2 regions of the Micromonospora carbonacea subsp. aurantiaca genome follow, and region 1 is predicted to be linked to the other one. Evidence: riboswitches for the same ligand, from Rfam matches in the RefSeq annotation. Region 1 holds a riboswitch; the other holds the start of a gene.
What was found. A riboswitch is a leader RNA that binds a small molecule or an ion and turns the genes downstream of it on or off. The one in region 1 is predicted to bind thiamine pyrophosphate.
Positions count from the first base shown of each region.

Region 1 (5,195 bases):
TCGCGTAGTCCTCGGTGGTCAGCCGCGCCAGCTCGGCCGCGTCGTGGCAGGACCGGCCGACGAGCCACGGGCGGGCACGACCGGCGGGGCCGGAATGGTCGGCGGGGCCGGGGCAGCCGGGGCGGTCGGCGGGGCCGGCGCGGTAGACCGGTTCGGCGCGGGTCGGGCCGGGGCTGCCGGCCGGGTCGTCGGGGCCGGCAGGGCCGGCGCGGTAGACCGGTTCGGCGAGGGTCGGGGCGGGGCGGTCGGCCGGGTCGGTGGGGGCGTGGCCGGTCGGGTCGCGGCGCGGCGGCGGATAGGGGCCGGCGGCCGGGAGGTGCACGGCGTCGCCGCCGAGCGGGTCGGGGCCCGCCACGACCAGGGTGCCGCCGGCCGCGGCGAGGATCGGGCGCAGCTCGGCGGCGAGCGCGGCCCGCTCGGCGCGGGGCAGGCCCTTCTCCCGCAGCACCACCCAGCGCACTCCCCCGGCGACGGCACCCGCCACCACCCGCACGAGCTCCCCCGGCCCGGCCCCTCCCGTGGCGCCTCCTCCCCGATCGGCCAGCAGGACGACGCCGCACGGCGTCGGCGACGAGATCTTGGAAGAATCCGGCCCCTGGAGGGGCCGTTCCCTTCCAAGATCCGCAGGGGGTGGGGCGGGGGGTGGGGTCACAGGTCGGGCCTTCCCTCGTCGGGGGTGGAGGGCAGGGCGTGGAAGCGGCGGGGGATGCGGCCCGCCCCGGCCGCCAGGCGGCCCGCCTCGACCGCGTACCGCATCGCGGTGGCCATCGCGACCGGGTCGGCGGCCCGGGTGACGGCGCTGGCCAGCAGCACGGCGTCGCAGCCCAGCTCCATGGCGAGCGCCGCGTCGGACGCGGTGCCGATCCCCGCGTCGAGGATCACCGGCACGTCGACGCCCTGCCGGATCAGGCGGATGTGGTGCGGGTTGTTCACGCCCAGGCCGGAGCCGATCGGCGCGCCCGCCGGCATCACCGCCGCGCAGCCGACGTCGGCGAGCCGCCGGGCCAGGATCGGGTCGTCCGACGTGTACGGCAGCACGGTGAACCCGTCCGCGACCAGGATCTCGGCGGCGCGCAGCAGCTCCACCCCGTCGGGCAGCAGCGTGCGCTCGTCGCCGATCACCTCCAGCTTCACCCAGTCCGTGTCGAACGCCTCGCGGGCCAGGTGGGCCACCTTCACCGCCTCCCCGGCCGTGTAGCAGCCGGCCGTGTTCGGCAGCAGCCGCACCCCGCACCGCTCCAGCAGCTCCAGCAGCCCGCCGCCCATGGCGGGGGCGGTGTCGACGCGGCGCAGCGCGAGCGTCACCAGCTCGGTGCCGGACGCCCGGATCGCCTGCTCCAGCGCGTGCAGGCTGGCCGCGCCGCCGGTGCCGAGGATCAGCCGGGACCCGAACGTCACGCCGCCCAGCTCGAACACGGAACCCTCGTGGGACATGCCGTCACCCGCCCTGGGCGGCGCTGAGCACCTCGACGTGGTCGCCGTCGCGCAGCGGGGTCCCCGGCCAGCCGCCGCGCGGCACGACCTCGCCGTTGACCGCGACGGCGAGGCCGCGCCGCTGATCGGTGACCAGGCCGACCAGGTCGGCCACGGTCGCTCCGGCGGGCAGGGTACGCCCGGTGCCGTTCACCGTCAGTTCCATGTGGGTGCTCCTCCTCGGATGCGTTCTCGGCCCGCCACCGGTGACGGGACGCGCCGGGCCGGACGCGATCGGTCGGGTCGACGGCGGTCAGCCGGACCGGCGTTGGCCGGCGAACCGCTCGGGGGTGAAGGGGGCGAGCAGCGGGTCCACCGCCGGGGAGCCCGGCTGCCCGGTGACGATCAGGTCGGTGACGAGGTCGGCGGTGACCGGGGTGAGCACGATGCCGTGCCGGTGGTGGCCGGTGGCGGCGAGCACGCCGGGCCGGCCGGGCAGCGGCCCGATGACCGGCCTGTTGTCGGGGGTGCCGGGGCGCAGCCCGGCGGTCGCCTCGACCAGGTCGTACTCGGCCAGCTCGGGGACGAGATCCACGGCGGCGCGGAGCAGCCGCAGCACCGCCCCGGCGGTGACGTCGGTGTCGGCGCGTTCCTCGACGGTCGCGCCGACCACCACCTCCCCGCTGGAGCGGGGCACCAGGTAGACGGGTTCGCCGTCGGCGTACCCCCGGACGACGTGCCGGAAGCCCGGCGGGCCGCCGTCGGGCGCACGCAGCCGCAGGATCTGGCCCTTGACCGGGCGGACCGGCAGCCCGGTGAGCGCGGCGGTCCCGCAGCCGGCCGCGACGACGGTGACCCGGGCGTCGAGGTCGGACAGCGACCGCACCCCGCCGGCGACGAGGGTCGCGCCGGCCCGCCCGGCGGCGGTGCGCAGCGCCGTGACCAGCCGCCGGGGGTCGACCTGGTGGTCGCCGGGGGCGATCGCGCCGCCGCGTACCCGGGTGGCGAGCGCTGGTTCGCGGTCGCGCAGCTCCGACGGGCGCAGCGGGCTGATGGGCAGCCCCAGGTCCCGCTGGTACGACCACAGCCGCCGTGCCTCGGCGAGGTCGTCGCCGGTGAGCCCGACGACGAGGGTGCCCTCGGTGCGGTACCCGAGGTCGACGCCGCTGGCGGCGGTCAGCTCGGCGGCGAACGCGGGCCAGCGGGCGGCCGAGGCGACCAGCAGCGCGGTCAACTCCCGTTCGCCGAAGTAGGACTCGGCGACCGGCGACAGCATCCCGGCGGCGACGTGGGACGCGCCCGACCCGGGGGCCGGGTCGTGCACGGTGACGCGCAGCCCGCGCGCCGCGCACCGCCACGCCACGGCCAGCCCGACGGCCCCGCCCCCCACCACCGCCACGTCGGTAAGGAAGGGCCCCCTGTTAACGCCTTCTGCATAGGAAGGGCCCCTTCCTAACCCCTCGACGTGGGCTGGCACCTCGGCGTGGGCCGACCCGTCGGCGTGGGCTGACACCTCGGCGCGGGCTAGCACGTCAGCGCCCCGAGCAGCTCGGCGGTGGCGCGCGCCGGATCGGCGGCGGCGGAGAGCGCCCCGACCACCGCTACCCCGTACGCCCCGGCGGCGCGCAGCGCCGGGACACCGGAGGCGGTCACCCCGCCGATGGCGATCACCGGCACCGCCACGGCCCCGGCCACGGCGCGTACCCCGGCGGGGCCGATCGGGTCCGGCAGCCCCGCCTTGGTGTCGGTGGCGTGGCAGGGGCCGACGCCGAGGTAGCTGGCCCCGCCGGCCACCGCCTCGGCGGCCGGTCCCGGTGACCGGGCGGTCGCGCCGAGCACCGCGGTGGGGCCGAGGATCCGGCGGGCCGCCGGGACGGGCAGGTCGTCCGCGCCGACGTGGCCGCCGGCGGCGCCGACCGCGAGCGCCACGTGCAGCCGGTCGTTGACCAGGCACGTCGCCCCGTACGGGGCGCACAGGGCGACCGCCCGCCGGGCGAGGTCGTACGCCTCGCGGTCGGTGGCGTCGTCGGTGACCCGGACCTGGACGACCAACTCGGCGCGGGCCACCGGCAGGGCGGCGCGCAGCACGGCGAGGGGGTCGCGCCCCGGCCGGGTGTCGGTGATCAGATGCAGTCGCCCAAGGGACGGCACGGCAACTCTCCTCCCTGCGCCGGCATTACCCGGATCAGGTTCGACGGTCGGGGGCTCCAGCCCCCCTCTCAGCCCGGTACACCGGGCTCCCGTGGGTTACGTCCGTGTCACCGTACGACGAATCGGCTGATCCGCCAAGGGATCCGACCGGTGGTCCAGACCACGGTCAGCCGGCCGGCGAGCCGCTTCTCCCCATTCCTCCGCATGCGCCGGATAGGTCGATCGCCGATACCGAATCGTTACACGCCGACGCCTTGCCGGAAACGAGTCCAGCGGCGCTAATTTGTTCAACCGATCGACATATTTCGGCGCGTGGCCTCGGCGTGGCCCGCACCGACCTACCGGTGAGCGGCCCTGGCGTGGTCGTCCACCCCGATCCGACCGGTGGACGGCCCTGGCGTGACCGCCCACCGACCACCGGCACGCGACCCCCTCGCGTGCCGGTCCGACCGGCGCGGGCCCAGGCCCGCGCCGACGTTACAGGTGCCCGGGTCCTGGTCTGACCCGGCACCCGCACCGACCGGGGACGGTCTGCGGCGAAGTCGTCCCCGAGCCCACCACTGTCCAGCTCGGACAAAAGGAGCATGGAGTGTCTCCATCCCGCCGCCGCCGCATACCTCGCGGCATCCTCAGTTCCTCACTTCTCAGCCTGTCCCTCGTCGCCACCGGCCTGGTCGCCGGCACCCCCGCCCAGGCGGCACCGGCCGCCGCGCAGGCGGCGCCCCTGGCGGCGGCCCCCGTGGCGGCCGCCGCCACGGACCCGTTCTCGGTGCTCGTCTTCTCCAAGACCGCCGCCTTCCGGCACGACGCGATCCCGGCCGGCATCGCCGCGATCCAGAAGCTCGGGACCGACAACGGCTTCACCGTCGACACGACCGAGGACGGCGCCGCGTTCAACGACGCCAACCTCGCGAAGTACCAGGCCGTGATCTGGCTGTCGACCACCGGTGACGTCCTGACCGCCGACCAGCAGGCCGCGTTCGAGCGCTACATCCAGGCCGGCGGCGGCTACGCCGGCGTCCACGCCGCGTCGGACACCGAGTACGACTGGCCCTGGTACGGCAAGCTGGTCGGCGCGTACTTCTCCAACCACCCGGCCAACCAGCAGGCCACCGTCAAGGTCGAGGACCACGCCCACCCGTCCACGGCCACGCTGCCGGACAAGTGGTCCCGGTTCGACGAGTGGTACAACTTCCGGACCAACCCGCGCGCCAACGTGCACGTCCTGGCCAGCCTGGACGAGAAGTCCTACACCCCGGGCACCGGCGCGATGGGCGCCGACCACCCCACCGCCTGGTGCCAGGACTACGACGGCGGCCGGGCCTGGTACACCGGCGGCGGCCACACCCAGCAGTCGTACCAGGAGCCCGAGTTCCTGGCCCACCTGCTCGGCGGCATCCGCACCGCCGCGGGCGTGGAGAAGGCCGACTGCGGCGCCTCGAAGACCTCGAACTTCGACAAGGTGACGCTGGACAGCAACACCAACAACCCGATGGAGCTGGACATCGCTCCGGACGGTCGGGTGTTCTACGCCGAGCGTGACGGCCGGGTGCAGATCATCAAGCCGGACACCGGCAACACGGTCACCGCGACCAAGCTGGACGTCTTCACCGGCAACGAGGACGGCCTGC
Region 1 covers NZ_JACHMZ010000001.1:521,092-526,286, reverse strand. Annotated here, with positions in the region: partial or broken gene HDA31_RS33420 (thiamine phosphate synthase) at 1-64, opposite strand, end outside; partial or broken gene HDA31_RS33300 (thiamine phosphate synthase) at 278-577, opposite strand; gene HDA31_RS02445 (thiazole synthase) at 649-1,434, opposite strand; gene thiS (sulfur carrier protein ThiS) at 1,439-1,639, opposite strand; gene thiO (glycine oxidase ThiO) at 1,727-2,812, opposite strand; gene HDA31_RS02430 (thiamine phosphate synthase) at 2,938-3,564, opposite strand; TPP riboswitch at 3,559-3,667, opposite strand; gene HDA31_RS02425 (ThuA domain-containing protein) at 4,154-5,195, shown strand, end outside.

Region 2 (5,195 bases), 650 kb from region 1:
GACCCGATCCGGCGGGCCAGGGCGGGTGCCCGCCAGCGGTGCGGCGCGGTGGCGGCGTCCCGCCCGGCCAGTTCCCGGGTCGCCGCCACCCGCCCGACCCCGGGGCGCAGCAGGCCGCCCAGCAGCAGCGCCAGCGTCGACTTGCCCACCCCGTTCGGGCCGAGGACGGCGAGCGCCTCGCCGGCGCGTACCGCCAGGTCGGTCGGGGCGAGGCGGGGCGGCAGGGCGGCCCGGTCGGCGGTGAGCAGCGCCTCGCCGGGGGCGGCGGCGGCCCGCCGGGGCGGCACCGTCCGGCCGGGCACCCAGACCCCCTCGGCGGCGAGCGCGTCGCCGTGGGCGGCGAAGACGGCCTCCGGCGGCCCGTCGGCGCGCACGCCGCCGCCCGGCTCCAGCACCACCACCCGGTCGACCAGCGGCAGCGCCTCGGCGACCCGGTGCTCGACCAGGACCAGCGCGGTGTCGGCGGTGACGGCGTCGGCCACGGCCCGGCGGACCAGCGCCGCCCCGGCCGGGTCGAGGTTGGCGGTCGGCTCGTCGAGCAGCAGCAGCCCCGGCCGCAGGGCGAGCGCCCCGGCCAGCGCGAGCCGCTGCTGTTCGCCGCCGGAGAGGGCGGCGGTCGGGCGGTCCCGGTGGTAGGGGAAGCCGACCCGGCGCAGCGCCTCGTCCACCCGGGGCCAGATCTCACCGGCGGGCACGCCCCGGTTCTCCAGCCCGAACGCGACGTCGTCGCCGCAGCGGGCCATCACGAGCTGGCTCTCCGGGTCCTGGAAGACGATGCCGACCCGGTCCCGGTCGGCGCGGGGGTCGACGCCGTCGACCTCGACGACGCCCTCCTGCTCGCCCGAGTCGGCGGAGAGCAGCCCGGCCAGCGCGGCCAGCAGCGTGCTCTTGCCGGCCCCGGAGGGCCCCAGCAGCAGCACCCGCTCGCCGGCCCCGACGCTCAGGTCGACCCCGCGCACGGCCCAGGCCCGCCGCCCGGCGTGCCGCCACCCGAACCCCCGCACCACCACCCGCGCCGTCACCCGTCCCCCTCCCCGGTCGGCATGTGGAACGATCGCGCTAGATCGGGGTGCGGGTGCGGGCGGCGGGGAAGCGGTCCAGGACGCCCGTGGTGAGCAGGGCGCGCAGGAGGGACCACGCGCCCGCGCCCGCGATGACCGTGGCGCTGACCACGGTGAGCAGGGCGTACGGGAGGCGGTAGCCGGTCAGGTCGTACTCGGCGTTCCACACGAAGAAGTCGAACAGGGCGGCGCCGACGCCGGTGAGCGCCCCGGCGAGCAGCGCGGTCGGCAGCCGGAACGAGCGGTAGCGGAACGCGGCGAACGCCAGCTCCGCGCCGAGGCCCTGGACCATGCCCTGCGGGATCACCGTGCCGGCCCACTGGCTGCCCAGCAGGGCGGACAGGACGGCGGCGACGGTCTCGCAGTACAGGGCCGCGCCCGGCTTGCGGATCACCAGGCCGCCGAGCACGGCCGGCATCAGCCAGACGCCGTAGAGCAGGGTCTGCGCGGGCGGGAAGAACGCGAACGCCCCCTCGGTGGCGCTCCAGACCAGGCCCCAGGCCCAGAAGATGACGCCGAAGGCGACGGCGATCACCGAGGCGACCACGATGTCGATCGTGCGCCAGCGGTTGCTGTCGGTGTGGTTCATGGTGGCTCCCAGTCCTTGACGAACCAGGAGAAGACGCACGCCGCGCCCGGTGGCACCGGACGTCGACGCGGCTGGAGGTCGACCGAACTCCCTGCGCTGGCATTACCCAGATCAGGTTCGAGGGTCTGCGGGCGGTGCCCGCACTCTCAGCGCTGTGCGCTCCCCTGTCGGATGTGAAGTTGTCTTCCCGACGCTAACACCCGGGAAGATCACCGGGCAAAGTGATCTTTCCGCAGCTCACGAGGGAGGATCCCGGAACCCGGTCACCGCCGTCCCGGCGTCGTCCGTCGACCCGGCCCGCCGGGCGCGATAGTGTCGCGCCGCCGGACCTCACCCGCCTCCAGGGAGCAGACCGTGGCGTCGACGACCGACAGCTCCGCGCCGCCCGCCGGCCCCGACGGGCGGGCCCCGGCGACGGGGCCGGGCGGCGGGGACCGTCCGGACGTACCGGAGCGGGAGGCGGCGTCGGGCGGGCCGCGACGGTCGGTCGGCGGCCGGATCGGCTCGGTCGAGGTGCTGGCCGCGCTGCTGGTCCTGCTCATCGTGTTCCGCGCGCCGCTGGCCGGTGCGCTGTCCGCGCCCCGGTTGCAGACCTGGACGACGGTCTTCGTCTCGGTGCTGGTGCAGGCCGTGCCCTTCCTCGTCTTCGGGGTGCTGCTCTCGGCGGTGATCGCGGTCTTCGTGCCGCGTTCGTTCTGGGCCCGGGCGCTGCCCCGGCACCCGGCCCTCGCGGTGCCGGTGGCCAGCGCCGCCGGGGTGGTGCTGCCCGGCTGCGAGTGCGGTTCGGTGCCGATCGCCGGGTCGCTGATCCGGCGCGGCGTCACCCCGGCGGCGGCCCTGGCGTTCCTGCTCGCCGCCCCGGCGGTCAACCCGGTCGTGCTCGCCGCCACCGCCGTCGCCTTCCCCGGCGCTCCGGAGATGGTGCTCGGCCGGGCGGTCGCCAGCCTGGTCGTCGCCATGGTCATGGGGTGGCTCTGGCTGCGGCTCGGCCGCGCCGACTGGATCCGGCTGCCGCGCCGGCCCGAGCTCGACGGCGCGTCGCGCGGCGCGGCCTTCTGGGCGGCCGTGCGGCACGACATCGTGCACGCCGGGGGCTTCCTGGTCGTCGGCGCGATGGCCGCCGCCAGCATCAACGTGCTGGTGCCGGAGCGCTGGTTGCAGACCCTCGCCGACTCCCCGGTGCTGTCGGTGCTCGCCCTGGCCGTGCTCGCCGTGCTGCTGTCCATCTGCTCGGAGGCCGACGCCTTCGTCGCGGCGTCGCTGTCGCAGTTCTCCCTCACCTCCCGGCTCGTCTTCCTGGTGGTCGGGCCGATGGTCGACCTCAAGCTGATCTCGATGCAGGCCGGCGTCTTCGGCCGCCGGTTCGCGGTCCGGTTCGCCCCGGCGACGTTCGTGGTCGCCGTCGGCGTGGCCGGCCTCGCCGGGGCGGTGCTGCTGTGAACCGGCAGGCGCAGGCCGTCGTCCTGCTGCTGCTCGGCGGCGCGGTGGTCCGGGCCAGCGTCACCGACCTCTACCTGCGCTACGTCAAGGAGGGGCTGCGGCCGTTCCTGATCGCCGCCGGGCTCGTGCTGGTCGCCGCCGCGGTCATGACCCTGTGGTACGACCTGCGCCCCGCCCCGCGCGGCGACGCCCACCCGGCCGACGACGACGGGCCCGGGGCCGGGCCCGGCGGGCACCCGGCCGACGACGACGGGCACGGGCACGGCCACCACGGGCCGCGCGTCGGCTGGCTGCTCCTGCTGCCCGTGCTCGGGCTGCTGCTGGTCGCCCCGCCGGCCCTCGGCTCGTACGCGGTGGGCCGGTCCGGCACCGCGCTCGCCGGCCAGCAGCAGTCGGACTACCCGCCGCTGCCGCCGGGCGACCCGGCCCCGGTCACCGTCCTCGACTACGCCTCCCGCGCCCTGTTCGAGCGGGGCGCGTCGATCGGCGAGCGGCGGGTCCGGCTCACCGGGTTCGTCGCGCCCGGCCCCGACGGGCAGCCGATCCTGGCCCGCATGGTGCTCTCCTGCTGCGCCGCCGACGGCCGCCCCGTCAAGCTGGGGATGACCGGCGACGTGCCCCAGGGGCTGCCGCCCGACACCTGGGTCGAGGTCACCGGCCGCTACAGCGACCGGGTCGGGCGGGACCCGGTCAACGACGCCGAGATCCCCTACCTCGCCGTGGAGTCCTGGCGGGAGGTGCCCGCCCCGCGGAACCAGTACGAGTGACCGGCCCCGCCCTGGGTAGGCTGCCGATCATGCGGATCGGTGCGCGAGGGCTGACGTTCGAGGTGCGCACGGGCGGGCCGGTCGACGGCGAGCCGGTGCTGCTGCTGCACGGCTTCCCCCAGCACAGCGGCGAGTGGGACGAGGTCACCCCGGCGCTGCACGCCGATGGGCTGCGCACGTACGCGCTCGACCAGCGCGGCTACTCGCCCGACGCCCGGCCGGCGGAGGTCGAGGCGTACCGCATCCCGGAGCTGGTCGCCGACGCGGCGGCGGTGCTCGACGCGCTGGGCGTCGACGCGGCCCACGTGGTCGGGCACGACTGGGGCGCGATCGTCGCCTGGGGGCTGGCCGCCGCCCACCCCGACCGGGTGCGCACCCTCACCGCCGTGTCGGTCCCGCACCCCGCCGCGATGGCGCACGCCCTGGCCACCGACGCCCGGCAGAAGGCCCGCTCGTCGTACATGGCGTTGTTCCGCAGGCCGGGCACTGCCGAGCGGGTGCTGCTGGCGTTCCGGGCCGCCGCCCTGCGCCGGCTGCTCGGCGACGTCGGCGACGCCGCCCGGGTGGCCCGGTACGCCGACCCGATGCGCGCCCCGGGCGCGCTGACCGCCGCCCTGAACTGGTACCGCGCGATGGCCGGGAGGGACCTGGCGGCGGTCGGGCCGGTGCCGGTGCCGACCACCTACGTGTGGAGCGACCGGGACTCGGCGGTCGGCCGGGCCGCCGCCGGGGCCTGCGCCGCCCACGTCACCGGCGACTACCGCATGGTCACGCTGGCCGGGGTGTCGCACTGGATCCCCGACGCCGCACCCGGCCCGCTGGCCGAGGCGATCCTGGCCCGCGCGGCCACGGCCCGATGACGCCGACGCCGGCCGCCCGGCCGCACACCCGCGCCTCGCTCGCCGCGCAGCTCACCGACCTGGGGGTACGCCCCGGCGCGGTGGTCCTCGTGCACGCCGGGCTGAAGGCGCTCGGGTTCGTCTGCGGCGGCGCGCAGGCGGTGGTCCTCGCCCTGCGCGACGCGCTCGGCGAGCGGGGCACGGTCGTGGTGCCCACCCACACGCCGGAGAACAGCGACCCGGCCGAATGGACCAACCCGCCGGTGCCGGCGCAGTGGTGGCCGGTGATCCGGGCCGAGACGCCCGGCTTCGACCCGGCGGTCACCCCGAGCCGGTTCATGGGGGCGCTGGCCGAGACCGTCCGGGGCTGGCCGGGTGCCCGGCGCAGCGACCACCCGCAGGTCTCCTTCGCCGCCCTCGGGCCCGCCGCCGGGCGGATCGTGGCCGGGCACCCGCTGGCCGGGATGCTCGGCGAGGACTCCCCGCTGGGCCGGCTCTA
Region 2 covers NZ_JACHMZ010000001.1:1,169,446-1,174,640, forward strand. Annotated here, with positions in the region: gene HDA31_RS05365 (ABC transporter ATP-binding protein) at 1-1,022, opposite strand, end outside; gene HDA31_RS05370 (ECF transporter S component) at 1,060-1,650, opposite strand; TPP riboswitch at 1,721-1,826, opposite strand; gene HDA31_RS05375 (permease) at 2,149-3,090, shown strand; gene HDA31_RS05380 (TIGR03943 family putative permease subunit) at 3,087-3,857, shown strand; gene HDA31_RS05385 (alpha/beta fold hydrolase) at 3,887-4,717, shown strand; gene HDA31_RS05390 (AAC(3) family N-acetyltransferase) at 4,714-5,195, shown strand, end outside.
Region 2: linked by a shared signal. The riboswitch ahead of HDA31_RS05370 (ECF transporter S component) and the one ahead of HDA31_RS02430 (thiamine phosphate synthase) in region 1 are both predicted to bind thiamine pyrophosphate.